4 regions of the Pseudoalteromonas ruthenica genome follow, and region 4 is predicted to be linked to each of the others. Evidence: predicted binding sites of a transcription regulator. Region 4 holds the regulator's gene; each other region holds the start of a gene.
The links. Region 4 encodes sigma-54, which starts transcription at its own class of promoters, with help from an activator protein. Its sites were predicted from a motif close to GTTGGCACGNNNNTNGNNT; they were not measured.
Positions count from the first base shown of each region.

Region 1: a site for sigma-54 is predicted at 1,971-1,989, ahead of PRUTH_RS05575 (ferritin-like domain-containing protein). Genes of this name have one in related genera too.
Region 2: a site for sigma-54 is predicted at 2,934-2,952, ahead of PRUTH_RS12440 (DUF1328 domain-containing protein). Genes of this name have one in related genera too.
Region 3: a site for sigma-54 is predicted at 1,725-1,743, ahead of PRUTH_RS01725 (flagellar assembly protein T N-terminal domain-containing protein). Genes of this name have one in related genera too.

Region 1 is NZ_CP023396.1:1,162,812-1,167,429, forward strand. Features, by position in the region: gene PRUTH_RS05565 (DUF3010 family protein) at 235-675, shown strand; gene PRUTH_RS05570 (DNA topoisomerase IB) at 716-1,738, opposite strand; gene PRUTH_RS05575 (ferritin-like domain-containing protein) at 2,026-2,466, shown strand; gene PRUTH_RS05580 (AMP-binding protein) at 2,653-4,368, shown strand; gene PRUTH_RS05585 (ABC transporter ATP-binding protein) at 4,484-4,618, shown strand, end outside.
Region 2 is NZ_CP023396.1:2,675,028-2,679,645, reverse strand. Features, by position in the region: gene tkt (transketolase) at 361-2,352, shown strand; gene PRUTH_RS12445 (hypothetical protein) at 2,416-2,613, opposite strand; gene PRUTH_RS12440 (DUF1328 domain-containing protein) at 2,723-2,896, opposite strand; gene PRUTH_RS12435 (divergent polysaccharide deacetylase family protein) at 3,158-3,922, opposite strand; gene PRUTH_RS12430 (S41 family peptidase) at 3,987-4,618, opposite strand, start outside.
Region 3 is NZ_CP023396.1:364,298-368,915, forward strand. Features, by position in the region: gene PRUTH_RS01720 (glutathione peroxidase) at 1-372, opposite strand, end outside; gene PRUTH_RS01725 (flagellar assembly protein T N-terminal domain-containing protein) at 520-1,689, opposite strand; gene PRUTH_RS01730 (LPP20 family lipoprotein) at 1,817-2,272, shown strand; gene PRUTH_RS01735 (transglutaminase-like cysteine peptidase) at 2,580-3,215, shown strand; gene PRUTH_RS01740 (bifunctional diguanylate cyclase/phosphodiesterase) at 3,212-4,618, shown strand, end outside.
Region 4 is NZ_CP023396.1:2,905,222-2,909,839, reverse strand. Features, by position in the region: gene mgtE (magnesium transporter) at 1-279, opposite strand, end outside; gene PRUTH_RS13685 (HPr family phosphocarrier protein) at 396-668, opposite strand; gene rapZ (RNase adapter RapZ) at 668-1,513, opposite strand; gene ptsN (PTS IIA-like nitrogen regulatory protein PtsN) at 1,580-2,026, opposite strand; gene hpf (ribosome hibernation promoting factor) at 2,028-2,315, opposite strand; gene PRUTH_RS13665 (RNA polymerase factor sigma-54) at 2,341-3,837, opposite strand; gene lptB (LPS export ABC transporter ATP-binding protein) at 3,862-4,587, opposite strand; gene lptA (lipopolysaccharide transport periplasmic protein LptA) at 4,587-4,618, opposite strand, start outside.

The DNA of each region.
Region 1 (4,618 bases), 1.5 Mb from region 4:
TACAGTGGTGACACCTACGCCGCGCCACGTGTATTTATTTGTCTATTTAATAAGTCTAATCAACGCTTATACCAACAAGCATTGCGATGATACTGCCGCCCACAAAGCGTGAGCAAGGCGCTATTTTGGCGCGCTATAGAGGTAAATACAAGGCTCGTCTGATAATTTTCTTAACAAATTTTGTATGCGCTTCTGATATACTAATGCCATTGATAAAAAAGGTGATATTTGACTATGCATACTTGCGGCGTAGAAATAAAAGGCAGTGAAGTTTTACTATGCCTTCTAAGTAAAGAAAATGGTGTGTTTGACATCCGTGATGTGCGCCAAACACGTTTTGTTTTAAGCGATGCTAACGATACTGAAGAAATCCAAAAGTTTCATCGCGACTTTAAAAAGCTGATGGAAGATTACCAAGTGGATGCTATCGCCATCAAAGCGCGACCTCATAAAGGTAAGTTCGCCGGCGGCGCGGTTGGCTTTAAAATGGAAGCGGCACTGCAGCTGATAACTAACTTAGATGTGCACATTATTAGTGCCACAGAGATGAAAGAACAGCTTAAGCGCAACCCATTACCTATTGAGTTTGCTGATACGGGGCTGAAGAAGTTTCAAGAGCAAGCCTTTATGACGGCGTATGTCGATATTATGCTGCGCACTTACGCTAAGCAGTAATCCCCCCGATAGTAACAGGCCGCAGAAATGGCCTGTTACGTCATCGCCCAGTAATAATCGCTAACGCATGCCTCTCATCCATGTCTAACTCCCCTGCCAAAGAGCGCGGTGTCGCGTCAAAATGCGCAAACGGGTGTTCATTTTCATAGTGTTCGCTGAGGTGTTCTAACACCTTCGGGTGAATATAATACTGTTCGCAAATGTTCGCGGTATTGCCTAATTGCTTAGCAACGAGTTTAACCAGCTGAGACTTAAATTTGCGCCTTGGGTGCGCCTGTACTTGCTCTGCGGCTACGTGGGCAAAGCGCACCGCCATTCGCGTCCCCGCCCAGGTGCGATAATCTTTGGCACTAAAGTGGCCGCCAAAAACACGGTGGATAAATTCGTTAATATCATCACTTTGCAGGTCATGCCATTGGCCTTGTTGATAATAACGTAGCAAGCTATACCCTTGTTGCTCTGCACTTGAAGCCACTAATTCAGCAAGCTCAGTATCGTCGATGCGCACCTCTCGGTGTTTTGCGTGTTTACCTTTAAAGCTAAATTGTACATGATCGTCTTTAATATCCACATGCTTGCGTCGAAGCGTGGTTAACCCACAAGTTTCATTGGCTTTGTAATAATTATTATTGCCTACACGAATCGCGGTAAGGTCTAAGATTGCGCACCCAAGCGCGCACACTTTGTCTTTCGTCCAATCAGGTTCTGCCAATAAGGATAAGCATTGCCCTCGCGCATCTGGAAGCTGAGCAGCGAATTCACCTAACTTGGCAAATTTTTTTTGCTGTTGCGCCAATTGCCAATGGGCGTGGTAAATGTATTGTCGCTTTCCTTTGCCATCAACGCCAACGGCCTGCACCTTATTGTACTGGCAAGCGCTAATACGTACATCACGCCACATAGGAGGCACAACCAACTCTCGCATTCGTTTTAAGTAAGCACGACTGGTTATCTTTTCCTTATCAAGATGGAAGTATTCAAATCCTTTTCCCCGTTTACGACGCGTTGTCGTAAGGGTATTACACTCGTGGTAGGTTGAGCTTGGGGCAACGTTACAATCCATTCTTCTTCCTTCTTTTTCCGATAATAGCTACTACGCAGCACATCTTCACCTGGCGCACTGTGAAAGGTAAAAAATAATACGTTTTGTTGGTTGTACGACTATGACGTTTTTACCGCCTGCGATTGAAAAGCTTTCATAGTTGCCCATGAAAAAGGCGTTGGCTTACACATTTCAAGCGTTCGAATATAAAGATAAAACATTGTTTAATAATGATTTTTATACATTCCCTCGATTTGGCACAAGCATTGCTCCTATTAAATCGAATTCAAAATTGAAGGAGCACAATTATGACAATGCAACGTTCAGAGAAAATCACAGACATTATCAAAGTACTAAAGGGTGGCATTGATTTTTACTCCGATGCCAAAGACAACATTGATAGTAATGATGTACGTACCGTGTTCCAAAACATGATCGATGAAAAGCACAAAGCGGTGACCGACTTGCAACCCTTTGCCATTGAAGAGCAAGGCGAAATTGAAACCGGCTCAGACACCCTGGTAGATGTACGTAAAACCTACACTAAGGTGATGAGCGCGATTAAGAGCAACGAAGAACATACGTACATCAAACACCTTGAAGAGGTTGAAGATAAAGTGCTTGAAGAGTTCGACGATGCACTAGAAGAGTCACAGCCACCTCAGTGCGCACAAGTTCTTTCTCAGCTTCGTGAACGCATGCAAATTTGCCACGATAAAATGAAGGCACTGCAAGAAGCAACGAGCTAAATTATTTCTCTCCCCAAGACGATGTAGCGGGCCCATGGCCCGCTTTTTTATGTCGACAAAAACTAAACCTTTAGTCTAATTCCAACAGAAACCACCTCAAAATAATGGAAAGTGTCGACACTCTGTGCTTGATTAGGTGTTGAAAAACCTAAAATGACAACATCTATCCGGGCAAGGAGGCAGTCAATGCCGCAACAACAAGACAATCACTCCCCTTCACTACCGTTAACGTTGAGCCAGTACCACGGCTCATTTTCAACGCCGCTTAGCGAGCGAACCATCGCCGAGCATCTTGATTATATTGTCGACAAACACCCAGACAATGAGGCGATTGTAGTGCGCCATCAAGGGATCCGTTGGACTTACCGCCAGTATTTACGGGAAATAGAGCGCCTCGCTGCGGGCTTACTCGCTCTAGGTGTGCAGCCAGGGGATCGGGTTGGCATTTGGTCACCCAACAATATTGAATGGTCCTTGGTGCAATTCGCAAGCGCCAAAATTGGCGCCATTATGGTGTGCATTAACCCCGCCTATCGCCCTCATGAATTGGCCTTTGCCATTAACAATGTGGGTGTAAAATACCTGGTGATGGCCGAGCAATTTAAAGCATCAAACTACGTTGACATGATCTACCAGCTTGCACCGGAATTAAAAGACGGTAGCAAAACCACCCTGCAAGCGCTGCCCACTTTAGAGCAAGTTATTATTCTCTCAGAGCAACCTTTTGCCGGCATGACATCATTTAAGTCGGTTCGACAACTGGGCGAGGATGCGCACTACCAGCAAATGCGGGTTATTGAAGCGCAACTTCGACCTGATGACGCCATTAATATTCAATTTACCTCGGGCACAACCGGAAACCCCAAAGGCGCCACGCTCTCGCACCGCAATATTTTAAACAACGGTTTGCTGGTTGCCCAAGCAATGCACTTTAATGACAAAGACAGGTTGTGTATTCCGGTGCCCCTGTACCATTGCTTTGGCATGGTGCTGGGCAATCTAGTGTGTTTGGCCAGCGGTGCCTGTGCGATATTTCCAGCCCCCTCGTTCGATGCAATCAGCACCCTAAGTTGCATTGAGCAAGAGCGCTGTACGGCGCTCCATGGCGTACCGACGATGTTTATTGCGCAATTAGAACACCCCGACTTTAAGCAGTACGATCTCAGCACCTTACGCACCGGAGTCATGGCTGGAAGCACCTGCCCGCAAGAATTGATGCGCAAAGTACACAGTGATTTTCATATGCGCGAAGTGGTGATTGGTTACGGCCAAACCGAGTGCAGCCCCATCAACCATATTACCCAAACTGACGCGCCAATTGACAAACAAGTGCAAACCGTGGGCCGAGCGATGGCGCACACAGAAATTAAAATTATTGATGAACGCGGCCAAATCGCTGCCATTGGTAGCCCAGGTGAAATTTGTGCTCGCGGCTACTGTGTTATGCAAGGCTATTGGGGCGATGAAGCGAAAACTAACGCCACTATCGACGCTGAGGGCTGGCTACACTCTGGCAATTTAGGGGTCATGGATGAGCAAGGTTACGTGACCATCGTTGGCCGTATTAAAGATATGATCATTCGTGGTGGCGAGAACATTTATCCGCGCGAAATAGAAGAAGTGCTGTATTTGCACGACGCTGTCAGTGATGCGGCGGTCTTTGGTATCCCCGATGATAAATTTGGCGAGCAAGTATGCTTGTGGCTCAAAGCAAAGGACAACCGCGATATTGATGAGCCGCAAATTCGGGCCTACCTAAAAGATCAACTCGCCTATTTTAAAGTGCCTAAGTATATTCGTATCGTCGAGGAATACCCGATGACGGTCACCGGGAAATTACAAAAGTTTAAAATGCGCGAAATGATGCTTGCAGAGCTCAATGAGCAAGCACAAAGCGCGTAACTAGGTGTCGGCATAGTCATCACAGTGGTGCAAAATTAGCACACTTGTTGCGCTAGGTTTTACGCCGCAAAATCGCTACACTGACGCCTTAAATCAGTTAGTTATGTGTGGTGCTATGCTTTCCTTTTTCGAAAAACTAACCGCCCCTTTTCCCGAGCGCACAACTACCGCGCCACCCAAGGGATTATGGGCTTTTTGCCGTTATTACACCCAAGGCATGGGCTGGCCTCTGGCGGTGATGTCAATCAGC
Region 2 (4,618 bases), 230 kb from region 4:
TGCTCACAAGTATCGCGCTTCCCAAGATCATACCAGCCACTGGGTTGAGCGCAGCATAAATTAAGGCGCGTATTCTAGCTAAATCACAGGTGATTTCCTAGCTTTTTACGCCTAGACGTCTAAATAAAATTGATTGTATAGCGGTCTTTTGACCTTTATTGCTTGGTGTTTTTGTACTCTTTTAGTTATCAGTATTTTTATTCGTTATGAGTAATTCTAAAGTTACTCGTTCGATGCCCAATTTTTAATTGCAGGGGGCAGATGAATAAGTAAGAATGGGCTTTCGTCTTATTCTTTACCCGCGCCAGCATGAGCGCGAGTGAAGCCCCAGCGCAAATACATTTAAAGGTAGGAGAATTCATGCCATCACGCAAAGAACTTGCAAACGCCATTCGCGTGCTTTCCATGGACGCGGTTCAACAAGCTAAATCAGGTCATCCGGGTGCCCCGATGGGCATGGCCGATATCGCCGAAGTACTGTGGCGCGATTATCTTAAGCATAACCCGAGCAACCCTAACTGGGCTGACCGTGACCGATTTATTCTCTCAAATGGCCACGGTTCAATGCTGATTTATTCGCTTTTACACTTAAGCGGCTATGATCTTCCTATTGAGGAAATTAAAAACTTCCGTCAGCTTCATTCAAAAACTCCGGGCCACCCTGAATACGGTTACGCTCCGGGTATTGAGACTACTACGGGCCCGCTTGGACAGGGGATCACCAATGCGGTAGGCATGGCAATCGCGGAGAAAGCCCTTGCTGCTCAATTTAATCGCGCTGACCATGAAATTGTTGATCACTATACTTACGCTTTTATGGGCGACGGCTGCTTAATGGAAGGGATTTCTCACGAGGCGTGTTCGCTTGCAGGAACTCTAGGCCTTGGTAAGTTGATTGCGTTTTGGGACGACAATGGTATTTCTATTGATGGTGAGGTAGAAGGCTGGTTTAGTGACGACACTCCCGCGCGTTTTGAGTCTTACGGCTGGCACGTGGTTCGTAATGTTGATGGCCACGATAGCGAGGCTATTCGCGCTGCTATTGATGAAGGCCGCGCCCAAGGTGACAAGCCAACGCTTATCTGTTGTAAAACAGTGATTGGTTACGGCTCTCCTAATAAATCAGGAAGCCATGATTGCCACGGTGCGCCGTTGGGTGATGATGAAATTAAAGCTGCGCGCGAGTTCTTGGGTTGGTCTCATGACGCCTTTGCGATTCCTGATGATATCTATCAACAGTGGGATGCTAAAGAGAAGGGCACACAAGCAGAGCAGAGTTGGCAGGATAAGTTTGCGGCATACAAGGCGGCATACCCTGAGCTTGCTGCTGAGTTTGAACGTCGCCAAAATGGCGAATTGCCTGCTGACTGGGCTGAGAAGTCGCAAGCCTATATTGAGCAGTTACAAGCAAACCCTGATAGCCCAGCAACACGTAAGGCATCGCAAAATGCCTTGAATACCTTTGGTCCCATGCTACCCGAGTTTATGGGCGGCTCAGCCGATTTGGCCGGATCGAACTTAACTATTTGGAGTGGTTCAAAAGGCCTTAGTAAAGACGACGCGTCAGGTAACTATATTTTCTATGGTGTGCGTGAATTTGGCATGTCCGCCATTATGAATGGCATTGCCCTGCACAAAGGTTTCATTCCTTACGGTGCAACCTTTTTGATGTTTATGGAGTATGCACGCAATGCGGTGCGCATGGCTGCACTAATGAAGACGCCTAGCATCTTTGTTTACACCCACGATTCCATCGGCCTGGGTGAAGATGGACCGACTCACCAACCGGTTGAGCAAATGGCGAGCCTACGTTATACACCGAATCTAGTGAATTGGCGTCCATGTGACCAAGTTGAGTCAGCCATTGCGTGGCAGCAAGCGATTGAGCGCAAAGATGGGCCAACGTCGCTGGTCTTTACGCGTCAAGGCCTTGCTCAGCAAGCACGCGATGCGCAGCAGCTTGCTGATGTGAAAAAAGGTGGGTATGTATTAACCTGTGATGGCGAGCCAGAAGTTATTCTGATTGCCACAGGTTCGGAAGTACAGCTTGCTATGGATGCAGCTTCTGAGCTTCGCGCTCAAGGTCGTCAGGTACGCGTGGTATCTATGCCATCAACGGACTTGTTCGACCAACAAGACGCACAGTACAAAGAAAGTGTCCTACCCAGCAGTGTGACTCGCCGTGTCGCTGTAGAGGCAGGCATTGCCGACTTCTGGTACAAGTATGTTGGTTTGAATGGCAAAGTTATCGGCATGACTAGCTTTGGTGAATCAGCGCCAGCGGGCGAATTGTTTAAGCACTTTGGCTTCACCGTAGACAATGTGGTTGCGGCGGCCAACAGTCAGTTTTAAATAATTAGAGACGTAAAAAAACCCGCGAACTTCGCGGGTTTTTTGTTTGAAGATAAGCCTGTATTAGCAGTTTGTTTCTTCTGCACCGGCGTTTTCTTTAACATTTTCACACGCGTCTTCAACCGCGTTTTGAGTGTCAGTGATCGCCTCATCAATTTTTTCACCTGCCTCTTCGGCACCGCCACTGTCTTCACAGCCCATAGCGAATACTGCGGCAAATAATGTAGCGATAAATGCTTTTGTTGCTGAATGATTAAACATAGAACTCTCCTTGAATATTAACTCTTTAAATCTGGATTCAAATAACGTGTTTTGGTTGCGGTCGCGGGTTTCATCCCACCTGTGACCGCTTGTACTGTAAAATTAATAACTACCTTGGCGCTTTACCACGAATGGCGCCAGCAACAAGGGAGATAACCAGCAGTACCAAGAATACAAAGAAAATAATTTTAGCGATGCCAGCGGCTGCGCCAGCAATGCCACCGAAACCTAAAAGTGCTGCGACCAAAGCGATAACTAAAAATGCAATTGACCAACCTAACATAATGTACCCTCCATAGATTTGCGTTTCGGAATATACGTTGCTAAGTCCATGCCAACTTTTAAGATGTTGATTTTAATGGGTTTGTTGTTTTTTGTGGACTAGGGGAAAAGAAAAGCTTTCACTGTTTGTGTAAAAGATACAGATTAATTTTATGTTCATAGAACAAGCACTTGGGCAGGTGCTGAATACGGAGGAGGTGGTTTATCGGCACCAGAACCCAGTCATCAGCAGCCATGCCACCTATGATTGCTTTAGAGGCCTCTACTCTTCCTCGGTTACACTTTTTTTATCGGCCTGGGCAAGTCGAATTGTGCGCTGCTGCACTAGCTGAGATAAAGGCACAAGTTGGAAACCTTCACCCTCGAGTTCTTGCAATGCCTGTTGCAAGAACGCAAACGTTTCGGGGTAGGGGTGAGCAATTGCAACTGCGTAGTCATACTTATCAGCGAGAGTCTTTAACTGCTCAAAGCGATAACGTAGTTGCTGCTCGGTGGTAATATTGTCGAGAAAAACATGGCGAGCAATATTGCTGACACCGTATAGCCCGGCAATTGTTTGCGCTTTTGAATTGGGAGTTGTTTTACTGTCGAGAAAAAACAAATCTTGCTCTTTTAGCACTTCCATAGTCCAGCTCATCGGCGCATTTTGCTGTGTTAGCAGCGAGCCCATGTGATTATTGACGCCGCGCGCATTGGGTAGGCTGGCTAATGCCTTGCGTAACTCGTGTTGGAAAGCTTCTTTTGACATATCCATTGTCAGCCCCCCAGGCCCTAACGCTTTACCGTTTATAGCTTGCATAGGGGCATGCAAAAGCACCTCCTTATCTAAGGCCCCTGCCTGTTGAGCAAAGTGAGCGGCGTAAGGAGTAAAAGGGAGCACCGAATAGGTCACAGCGCCAGGCAAGTGCAAGGCAGCCATGTCGTTACGATGATAGCCGATGTCATCAATGACAATAGCGATTTGCTTCGCATGTACTGGTGATAAGAGCACCAGCACACACAACGTAGTCCATATTAAAAAGCGCACAATGTGTTTTTATCTTTGTTGATGATTAGTGTGCAGGCCCGTGCTTAAAGCCGAGCCTGCGTTTTTATTGTTCTAATAGTTGCTGAGCTTTTAGTAATTGTTTATCAAGCAGTGCGGTTAAGTTTTTATGCGCACTTTGCCCCTCAGCTAAGCTGATTATAACTTCTTTATTTGATTGCGAAAGGGCAGGTTGCAATATCGGCACATCAGGTACGATGCCAGTCCCCTCAATGGACACGCCAGAGGGGGTATAGTACTTCGCTGTGGTCAGCTTCAAAGCACTGCGGCCATCGCCTAAGGGGATCAATGACTGCACCGACCCTTTACCATAGGAGCGAGTCCCTACCACGGTTGCCCGGTCATTATCCTTGAGCGCACCGGCAACAATTTCTGCAGCGGAAGCGGAGCCCTCATTGATCAGCACGACCATGGGGGCGCCTTGAATTATGTCCCCTGCTTTCGCTTCAAAGCGTTGATTAGCCTCCACAAAGCGACCTCGAGTAGAGACGATAACACCTTGAGACAAAAATAAATCGGCAATGGCAATGGCACTGTCGAGGGTACCGCCTGGGTTGTCACGCAGGTCAATTAGCAAACCGTTGAGTATGGCGCCGTTGGCGTTTTGCATCATGGTGATGTGACGCGCGACATCATGAAAGCTATGATTGTTGAAGCTATTAATACGTAAGTAGCCCA
Region 3 (4,618 bases), 730 kb from region 4:
ACCAAAACCTAGGTCGTTCTTGTCAACCAGCATGCCCATGCCGTCGGTGAACTCGCCGTTACCGTCAGGGAGTAAGGTAATATTGTCGGCTTCTTGGTGCTCAGCCCAGGCATTCATCACAAATGTATCGTTTACCGACACGCAGACAATGTCATCTACGCCATTTTGTTTTAGTGCACTGGCAAGTTCGTTGTAGCGTGGTAAGTGTGTTGATGAGCAGGTTGGTGTAAACGCACCGGGCAATGAGAACACCACGACCGTCTTACCTGAAAAGATATCGTCTGAGGTAAGTTGTTGCCATTGCTCGCCTTTACGCACTGCAAATGTCACCTGAGGAATTCGTTGGCCTTCGCTGTTGTTAAATGTTGTCATACTGATAATCTCCTTTCGATGTGTTGGGTACAGTGTGACAAAAGCGAATTGATTTGTATATCAGTAAGAATTGATGACTTTGATTGTTAAAACCGAACGTTGAACATATCTTTATTTTCAATAGTACGCAGGGATTACTGAGCCAGGCTATTGGCTCAGTAACACTAAGTCGTTGAGTTGAATATTCGCCAGTGGCCGTTTACCAATATTAGTGGCAATGGCACTGTGTTGGTAAAGCTGATTCACTTCTACACGATGTAAGGTAGTTACCTGACGTGGCAAACGTTTGCCTGCATAGGTGGTGAGGTTGCTGCTATGCGCCAAAGTGAGTTGCTGACCCATCACTAAGCCGTTGGCTTTACCTAAGTTGATAACTACTTGGTCACCATCAATATGCTGAATTAATCCACGGGTGGGTAGGCAGCGCAGCTCATTGTTAAGGTCAAACATCACTTTCTCACTAAGCGCAGTAATGGCTCGTCCGTATTGGCTTTGCCAAAAAGTGCCACTGTTTACATCGATACGAGCGGTTTTTTCAAACTGCCAAGGCCCTTGAGTTTGATAGGCTTTTTGCCATATTTTTTCAAAGCTCAAGGCATCGAATAACGCAAACTCTACATTAAAATAGCGGTTATAGCTTTCATCCTGCCAAAATGCATAATCATTATTCAATTGCTTGCCGGTGGAAATATCGGTGATTTGCGAGAGTAACACGTACTGACTGTTACTTTTGTCGCGAATATATTCCAGTACATTTTCATCATACTGAAATTGCTGTGTAAAGAAGGGGCTAACATCCACCGCTTCTTTAAAATAAGGAATAGGCAGCATAGCTAATTGCGTTTGGCTCATAATTGCGTAGAGCTGCTTAGTAAAAGCAGGGGCTACGTCAAATATTTGACCATAACGAGCTTGCTGTGGATTATCCAATGCCGTGCGTGTGAGGGCAAAGTGGCTAATAAAGTCTTGTTCAGGGCATTGCTGTGGGTTGTCTAACACTTCAATTTGCATGGTGACACTGATCATGCCATCACTTTGTTGTTCTTCGAGCAGCTGCATTTGTTGTACTTGACCATGTGCTTGCAAAGAAAGGTGATCCTGAGTGAGCACGCCGTTAGTCAAGGTCTGCACACTGGATAGCTCCAGCCCTGAATATAATAACGCTTGTTTTATAGCGTCACTGACCGCGTTGGCGCGTGCTGTTTCGGTATCTCCATCCTCTAAAGTCGCAACCCCTGTGGTTTGCAACCATTGGGCGCTGACACTCGGGCTTATTAGTGCAATCATCAGTGCGCACACAGATGCCAAATATCGCATAGTTATCCCACCTAAAAATGTTCTTGTAACAAAGATAGCAAAGAACATACCAACTCCCCTGTAATAGTGGCATTTATCGTGCATACTACTGAGCATAGGTTTAAAGACAATCAGTGTGGAGCAAAACATGCTACGAATGATGATACTGCTGATCAGCACATGGAGCATGCTCGGTTGCAGCAGCGTGTTTGATAAGCACGTTGAATACGCCATAGAGCAGCCTGACAATTATCCGATTTTACGTGCGATTGGCTACGCGCCTATTGCACCGCAGCCCGGTGAAAGCGCCCAGCAAAAATCGCTGATGGCGATGAAAGCTTCAAAGATAGAAGCCTATCGGGAGTTGGCGGAGCAGGTTTATGGCCAACAAATGCAAGGGCAAACCACCGTTGCCAATGCCATTGCTGGAGATGATGTACTGCAAGCGCGGGTTCAAGGGGTGATCCGAGGGGCTCGAGTTAAACGCAGTTATGTTGTTGGCGATAGTTATGCGACTGAATTAGAGCTGGATATGAAGCTAGTACACGATCTTTACATTACTCAGAGTAAGCCTCGCAAGGTAAAAAAGGTCACTTACTACTGAGGTGCTTGCTGATATACAACATTGCCCCAAGTGTACGCCAGTGCGCTTGGGTTTATCTTTTCTTGCCTTTATACACCTGCATTTTTGCTTTAATTTTTAATATCAAACTTATTCTAAGCACCTCTTTATACTGCATTTACGGCTAACATCGGGTGCTGCAGAACTGAAAATCACTGCTATGCTTTAATAAATCAAACCCATTGCGTCCTAAGCGGTGCGCAGAAACTATGTAGGCCTTTAGGACGTAGTGAGCAGTGCGAAAATTATAAATAAAATACGGTGGCTGGGGCTAGGTTTAGTGTTCGCCATGACGTTGCTCATGAGTGGCATTCACGCTGGCGCAACTATGGACAGCGGCTTGTTTCAAACGCTTATGCGCAACCAATACGGTACTCAACGTTTACTGGTGGCGCAGCGCTGGCAGCAATTACTAGCTAGCTTGAGTGCTGAAACCGAAACCCGCAAAGTGCAACTGGTCAATCAGTTTTTTGCCACGCAAGTGCGCTACCGCACCGACCAACTTCTCTACAAACAACAAGATTATTGGGCAACGCCATTAGAAACCTTAGGGCAGGGGCTGGGCGATTGTGAAGACTACGCCATAGCGAAATACGCGTCATTGAGGATGCTAGGCATCGCTGATAATAAGCTACGGCTTATCTATGTTAAAGCGCAAATAGGTGGCCCCCGCAGCCAAGAGTTTCAAGCGCATATGGTGTTGGGTTATTACCCGACCCCCAGTAGCCAACCCATCATTCTCGACTCGCTCACAAGTGCTATTTTGCCAGCAGCGAAGCGCACTGATTTATATCCGGTTTTCAGCTTTAACAGTGAAGGTCTGTGGACTGCAACGTCAACTCACAGTGTGGCCGACCCTCGGGCGAGATTATCTCGCTGGCATTCGGTTTTAAAGAAAATGGAACAGCAAGGAGTTAGGTGGTGATAAAGCAAGCATCTACAGCGTCCAGTGGGGCGCACCGTATATCTCTGGTGGTACAACTGTGGCTGGTGATTGTGGTTATTGCTTTGAGTGGGTTGATCAGCAGCGTACTCATTAGCGGGTACAATGTTAAATCTAGCTTCACCGAAGAGCTTTATTTGAAAAACGCCGATAATGCCACAACCTTAGCGCTTGCGCTCAGTCAGATGGGCAAAGACCCAGTGACCGTTGAGCTTTTCGTCTCAGCAGCCTTTGATACCGGCCACTATCAGCAGATTAAATTAGTCGACACACAGGGGGAAGTTGTGGTTGAGCGTTCGCTTGCACAGCACGAACATGCTTCAGTACCTAGTTGGTTTGCACAGATGTTTGCTTTTGAGGTCGACGCCGGCGTTGCACAAATAAGCAATGGTTGGCAGCAATACGGCACCTTGTATATTCAGAGTCAGCAAAGATATGCATTAGAAGCTTTATGGGACAATGTGCTCAATTTAGCCAGTGGTTTTGCTATCGTTGCGTTATTGAGCTGTATTGCTGCTTCACTCATTTTACGTTGGGTACTGAAGCCCCTAGAGCGAGTGGTCGCTCAAGCCCAAGGGTTCTCAAAAAAGCAATTTAAGCAGCTTGCAGTTCCCAATACGGCCGAACTAGCTGAGGTGACAGAGGCGATGAATCATCTGGCTGAGCGCTTTGGTGGCATTCTGCGCGAAGGGAACGAGCGTATCGCCCGCGCACAATACCTAGCCCAGCATGATACAACAACAGGGCTTGCCAATGGTCGGTACTTCCTGTCGCGTATGGAGCAAGAGTTAAAGCAAGTTAGTCATCATCAGCAAGTGCTGATACTAATGCGTTTAGCAAATTACGAGCAACTGCGGGGGAGCTTAAACCCGGAACAGTTTTATAGCTTGGAGAAAGAGCTGGCGCAGTTACTGATTAGGTATGCAGAAACTCAGCAAGATAACCTCCATGACTGGCAACTTGGGCGTATCAGTCATTGTGATTTTGCTCTTCGACTCAATGAGGTAATGGCTGCAGAGGATAGCTCACGGACGCTGACGCAATGCTGTAGTGAATTTAGCGATACCTATAATGGGCTGATCGAGCTGAGGCACAGTATTACCTATATTGAAGAAAAGCAAAGCGGTGAAGAGGCTTTGCAGCACGGTCAACGGTTGTTGGCAATGGCTACCGCTTCCGGCGTAGATATGTACGCCGATGCTGCAACCGAGCATCACCAAGTAGCGGCGGTGACTGGGCAATCCTTAACGCAAGCGCTTGAAAAAGAGCAGTTTGAATTAAAGCTCACAGACGTACTGAATTTTGACGATAGCTGCGTGCAAAGTGAAGTCGGTTTATATTTGAAAGTGGGTAACAAGGTCCATTCGCGACGCTACTATCAACGT
Region 4 (4,618 bases):
TGTCGCTGCGGCGATATGCTCAGGCTCCATGCGTGAGATAATGCTCAGGCGTACATCTTCAGAGAGCTCTTCAAGTACATCACCTTGGACATCAGGGTCGACGAGCGCCCATAGTTTAGAACGTGTCTTATGGGGCGATGATTCTAATAATAATGCGGTATCACAGGGCGCAGTTTTGGCGAGAAGCCTGCGTACATGAACAAACTGGCCGCTATTAAGAGCTTCGGTGACTTCTTGAAGTTGTTGCAGCGGGTAATCTTGTTCATAGGCTTCTGGCATAGGCATCCCTTAAATACAAAAAATGGGGTGGGAAATAGCGTGCAAGCAAGCGCTTACAAGCCGTTGATTAGTTTAACCTAACTAAATCAATGATAGCAAAAGTAAATGCCTAAGGGTTATTCTTGTTCGTGGAACTTTTCTGCAATGAGCGCCCCGATAGCTGCCAACGCGGCGTCGGCATCAGGGCCTTCACACTGCACGCGCACTTCCTTACCTTTGCCGCTCTCAAGGAGCAGTAAAGCCAAGACACTGTCGGCCTGTGCGCTCTTATCACCTTGATATAACATTATTTCGGCATCAAAATTCATCGCCAGTTGCGCCAATTGTGAGGCTGCACGAGCATGTAGGCCTAACTTGTTTTGAATAATAAAAGTACCTTCAACCATCACTATTTTTCCTGCTCTCGATGGCGAATTTTCACGTTCGGATAAGTATCTAAAAAGCGCTCTCCCAAAGTTTGGGCAAGGTACACTGAGCGGTGTTGACCCCCAGTGCAGCCAATAGCAATGGTTAAATAACTACGGTTATTACGCTCTAGGTGGGGTAACCAAGTTTGAACAAAAGTTTGGATCTGCCAAGTGAACTTTTGCACGATTGAGTGACTGGCTAGATAATCTTGAACGGGTTGGTCTAACCCTGTGAGCGCCTTTAGTTCAGGTTCCCAATGGGGATTGGGGAGAAACCGCACATCAAACACATAATCAGCATTTTTTGGAATGCCATGTTTAAACCCAAAAGACTCAAAAGTGATCAGTAATTGCTTGTCTTTTTTACCCAGCACTTTTTCACGGATCATCTCCGCCAACTGGTGAACACTGAGCTCAGTTGTATCAATAATAAAGTCGGCGTGGGAGATGAGTACATCAAGAAGCTGCTTCTCTTCACGAATAGCGACATCCAACGTCATATTTTGCATGGATAAGGGGTGTAGTCGACGAGTTTCAGAGAAACGCTTAATCAACGTTTGTTCGTCACTATCAAGGTAAAACAGCGAAGGCTTAGCAAACTCAGGCAGGTAAGCGAGAATGTCGTTAAATTCATGCTGTTCTTTGGGCAAATTGCGCACGTCTATACTGACGGCAATTTTGTCATAATTTGCTGAAACACTGCGCACCAAGGAGGGGAGTAAAATAACTGGGATGTTATCTACGCAATAGTACCCAAGGTCTTCGAGCACCCGTAACGCGACTGATTTTCCAGAACCCGAGCGACCACTGACAATGATAAGTTCCATCCGACAACTCCTTGTTTTACCCCAAGACGCACATTTAAACCACACCATGAATTAATACGGCGCGCATTAGTCGGCGATCAATTGATAAAGCTCTTGATCGCTGCTGGCTGAGCGCAGTTGTTTACACAGTTGTTTGTCTTTTAGTTTATCAGCAATTGTCGCTAAGGTCTTCAGGTGTTGTTCAGTCTCATTAGCCGGCACTAAAAGTGCGACAAAGATATCCACCGGACGGTTATCAATGGCATCAAAGTTAATGGCTTCGCGATTGGTTACAACAATGGCAATCGTACTGTCGATACCATCGAGACGGCCATGTGGAATAGCAACGCCTTTGCCGATGCCAGTACTGCCCAGCTTTTCGCGGGTTAGTAAAGCATCAAGTACCGATTGCTCGCTGAGGTGAGGACTGTGCTGATGAGCCACCTGAGAGAGGTACTCCAGCATTCTTTTTTTGCTATTAAAAAGGACCGCAGCTTTGCTGCAGTCCTTGGTAAAGAGTGAATCTAGGTTCATGTTAGTGACGAGATAATTTCTCTTTATGTTTAATCACTTGACGGTCGAGCTTATCAATTAAGCCGTCGATCGCCGCATACATATCCTGGTGCTCTGCGGTTGCGAACAGTTCACCACCGTTAACGTGAAGAGTAGCTTCTGCTTTTTGTGTTAGTTTTTCAATATCAAGAATGACATGCACATTATTTATATGGTCAAAGTGACGCTCTAATTTTGCAAATTTGCTATTCACATAGTTGCGAAGAGAATCAGTGATTTCTACGTGACGACCGGTAAGATTTAATTGCATAAGCATTTTCCTTCTTGTCTAACGTCTATATCAAACTTTTACGCTGATTTGACGGTGGAATGGCTAGCGATTCACGATATTTAGCAATCGTGCGCCGAGCCACTTTAATTCCTTGCTCGGCTAGTACGTCGGCAATCTTGCTATCACTCAACGGTTTAGCAGGATTCTCCGCAGCTACTAGCTTTTTGATCAATGCTCGAATCGCTGTAGACGAGCATTCACCTCCGTTTTCGGTTGTAACATGGCTGGAGAAAAAGTACTTCAGCTCAAAAATACCCCGTGGTGTATGCATATACTTTTGGGTGGTCACACGGGAAATCGTTGACTCATGCATTTCCACCATTTCGGCAACGTCATTAAGCACCATTGGCTTCATTGCCTCTTCACCATGTTCAAAGAATGCCTGTTGTTGTTGAACAATGCAATTAGTTACTTTAAGTAGCGTATCATTGCGTTGTTCCAAGCTCTTTATAAACCATTTCGCTTCTTGTAAATGCGAGCGAATAAATTGACTATCACTTTGTGACTTACAGCTTCGCGACATTGATGCATAGTGATCGTTAACGCGGATCTTAGGCATACTATCTGGGTTTAATTCAACCACCCAGCGGCCTTTAACTTTCTTCACCGATACATCTGGAATCACATACTCTGACTGCTCTCGCACAATCGTGGCTGCAGGAGTCGGATTTAAACTGTGTATCAGTGTCATCACCTCTTTTAACTGCGCTTCTTTAAGCTTAGTCTTTTTCATCAAGGTGCGATAGTCACGACTACCAAGCAAATCAATATAGTTACAAACTACCTCTTTGGTCTCTTCAAGCCAAGGGGTTTGTGGGTCAAATTGCTTGAGCTGGATCAACAAGCACTCTTGTAAAGAACGCGCACCAATTCCTACTGGATCAAAGAGTTGGATACGCTTAAGAACGGCTTCAATTTCATCGAGCTCGATACCATCGTCTTGTTCATCATGATTCAAGCTTTCCAGCAGATCTTCACAACTGACTGTTAAAATGCCGTTGTCATTGATGGCTTCAATAATGGCTGTGGCGATGGCCTCGTCGGTGGCACTAAAAGGTGTTAATTGCAGCTGCCACATTAAATAATCGTGTAACGACTCGGTGGTTTCGCCTTGGTAGATAGACTCATCTTCTGGCATAGGCCCAGAGGAGGCAACGGGAGCCGCACTAATATACTCATCCCAAGACACATCCATGGGCAAGTCTTCACTGATGGACTCGTTGTTCATGGCATCAGCACTTTCAACTTCATCCTTACTGGCGCTGGCCGTCTCGGCGGTATCGTTATTTTGGTTGTCGGACGTCGACTCTTTTTGCTCTTGGTTGTCGTTATTGTCGGCGTAATTGTCTTCTTCAACTTCAAGTAATGGGTTGGCGTCCAACGCCTCTTGAATTTCTTGTTGGAGATCCAAAGTACTGAGCTGCAACAGGCGAATCGCTTGCTGCAATTGTGGGGTCATTGTTAATTGCTGGCCTAGGCGCAGCTGTAATGATTGCCTCATGTATCTCTAACAATCCTTTAATCGTTATAATCTAAACTGCTCACCCAAATAGACGTCGCGAACCGTTTGATCGGCAAGAACTTGCTCTGGAGTACCAGAAGCAATGAGCTCGCCATGGGAAACAATGTATGCGGTTTCACATACGTCTAGGGTCTCTCGCACGTTGTGGTCGGTGATTAATACACCAATGCCACGATTGCGCAGATGCTCTATGATTTTCTTTATATCTAACACTGAAATAGGGTCGACACCAGCAAAAGGTTCATCCAACAAGATAAACTTGGGGTTTGCCGCCAATGCTCGCGCTATTTCTACCCGGCGACGTTCGCCACCAGATAACGCCATTCCTTGTGAGTCTCGAATGTGCTGTATATTAAACTCATCAAGTAGGCCCTCAAGCTCGCTTTCACGCTCTGCTTTGCTTAAGCCCTTGCGGGTTTCCAGGATGGCCATCAAATTTTGAAACACTGTCAGCTTTCGAAAAATAGATGATTCTTGCGGTAAATAACCAATACCTAAGCGCGCACGAGAGTGCATCGGCATCAAGGTGATATCCTCATCATCAATACTGATGGTGCCTTTATCACTGGGTACCAAGCCAACTATCATGTAAAAAGTAGTTGTCTTACCGGCTCCATTAGGGCCGAGCAAGCCGACGATACTACCTGCTTGTACTTCTAAGCCCACACTTTTGACGACCTCCCGGCCTTTATAGCTTTTCGCTAATTTTTGTGCTTTAAGAGTCGCCATTATTGCTCTTTCTCCGGCGTATCGTCACTTT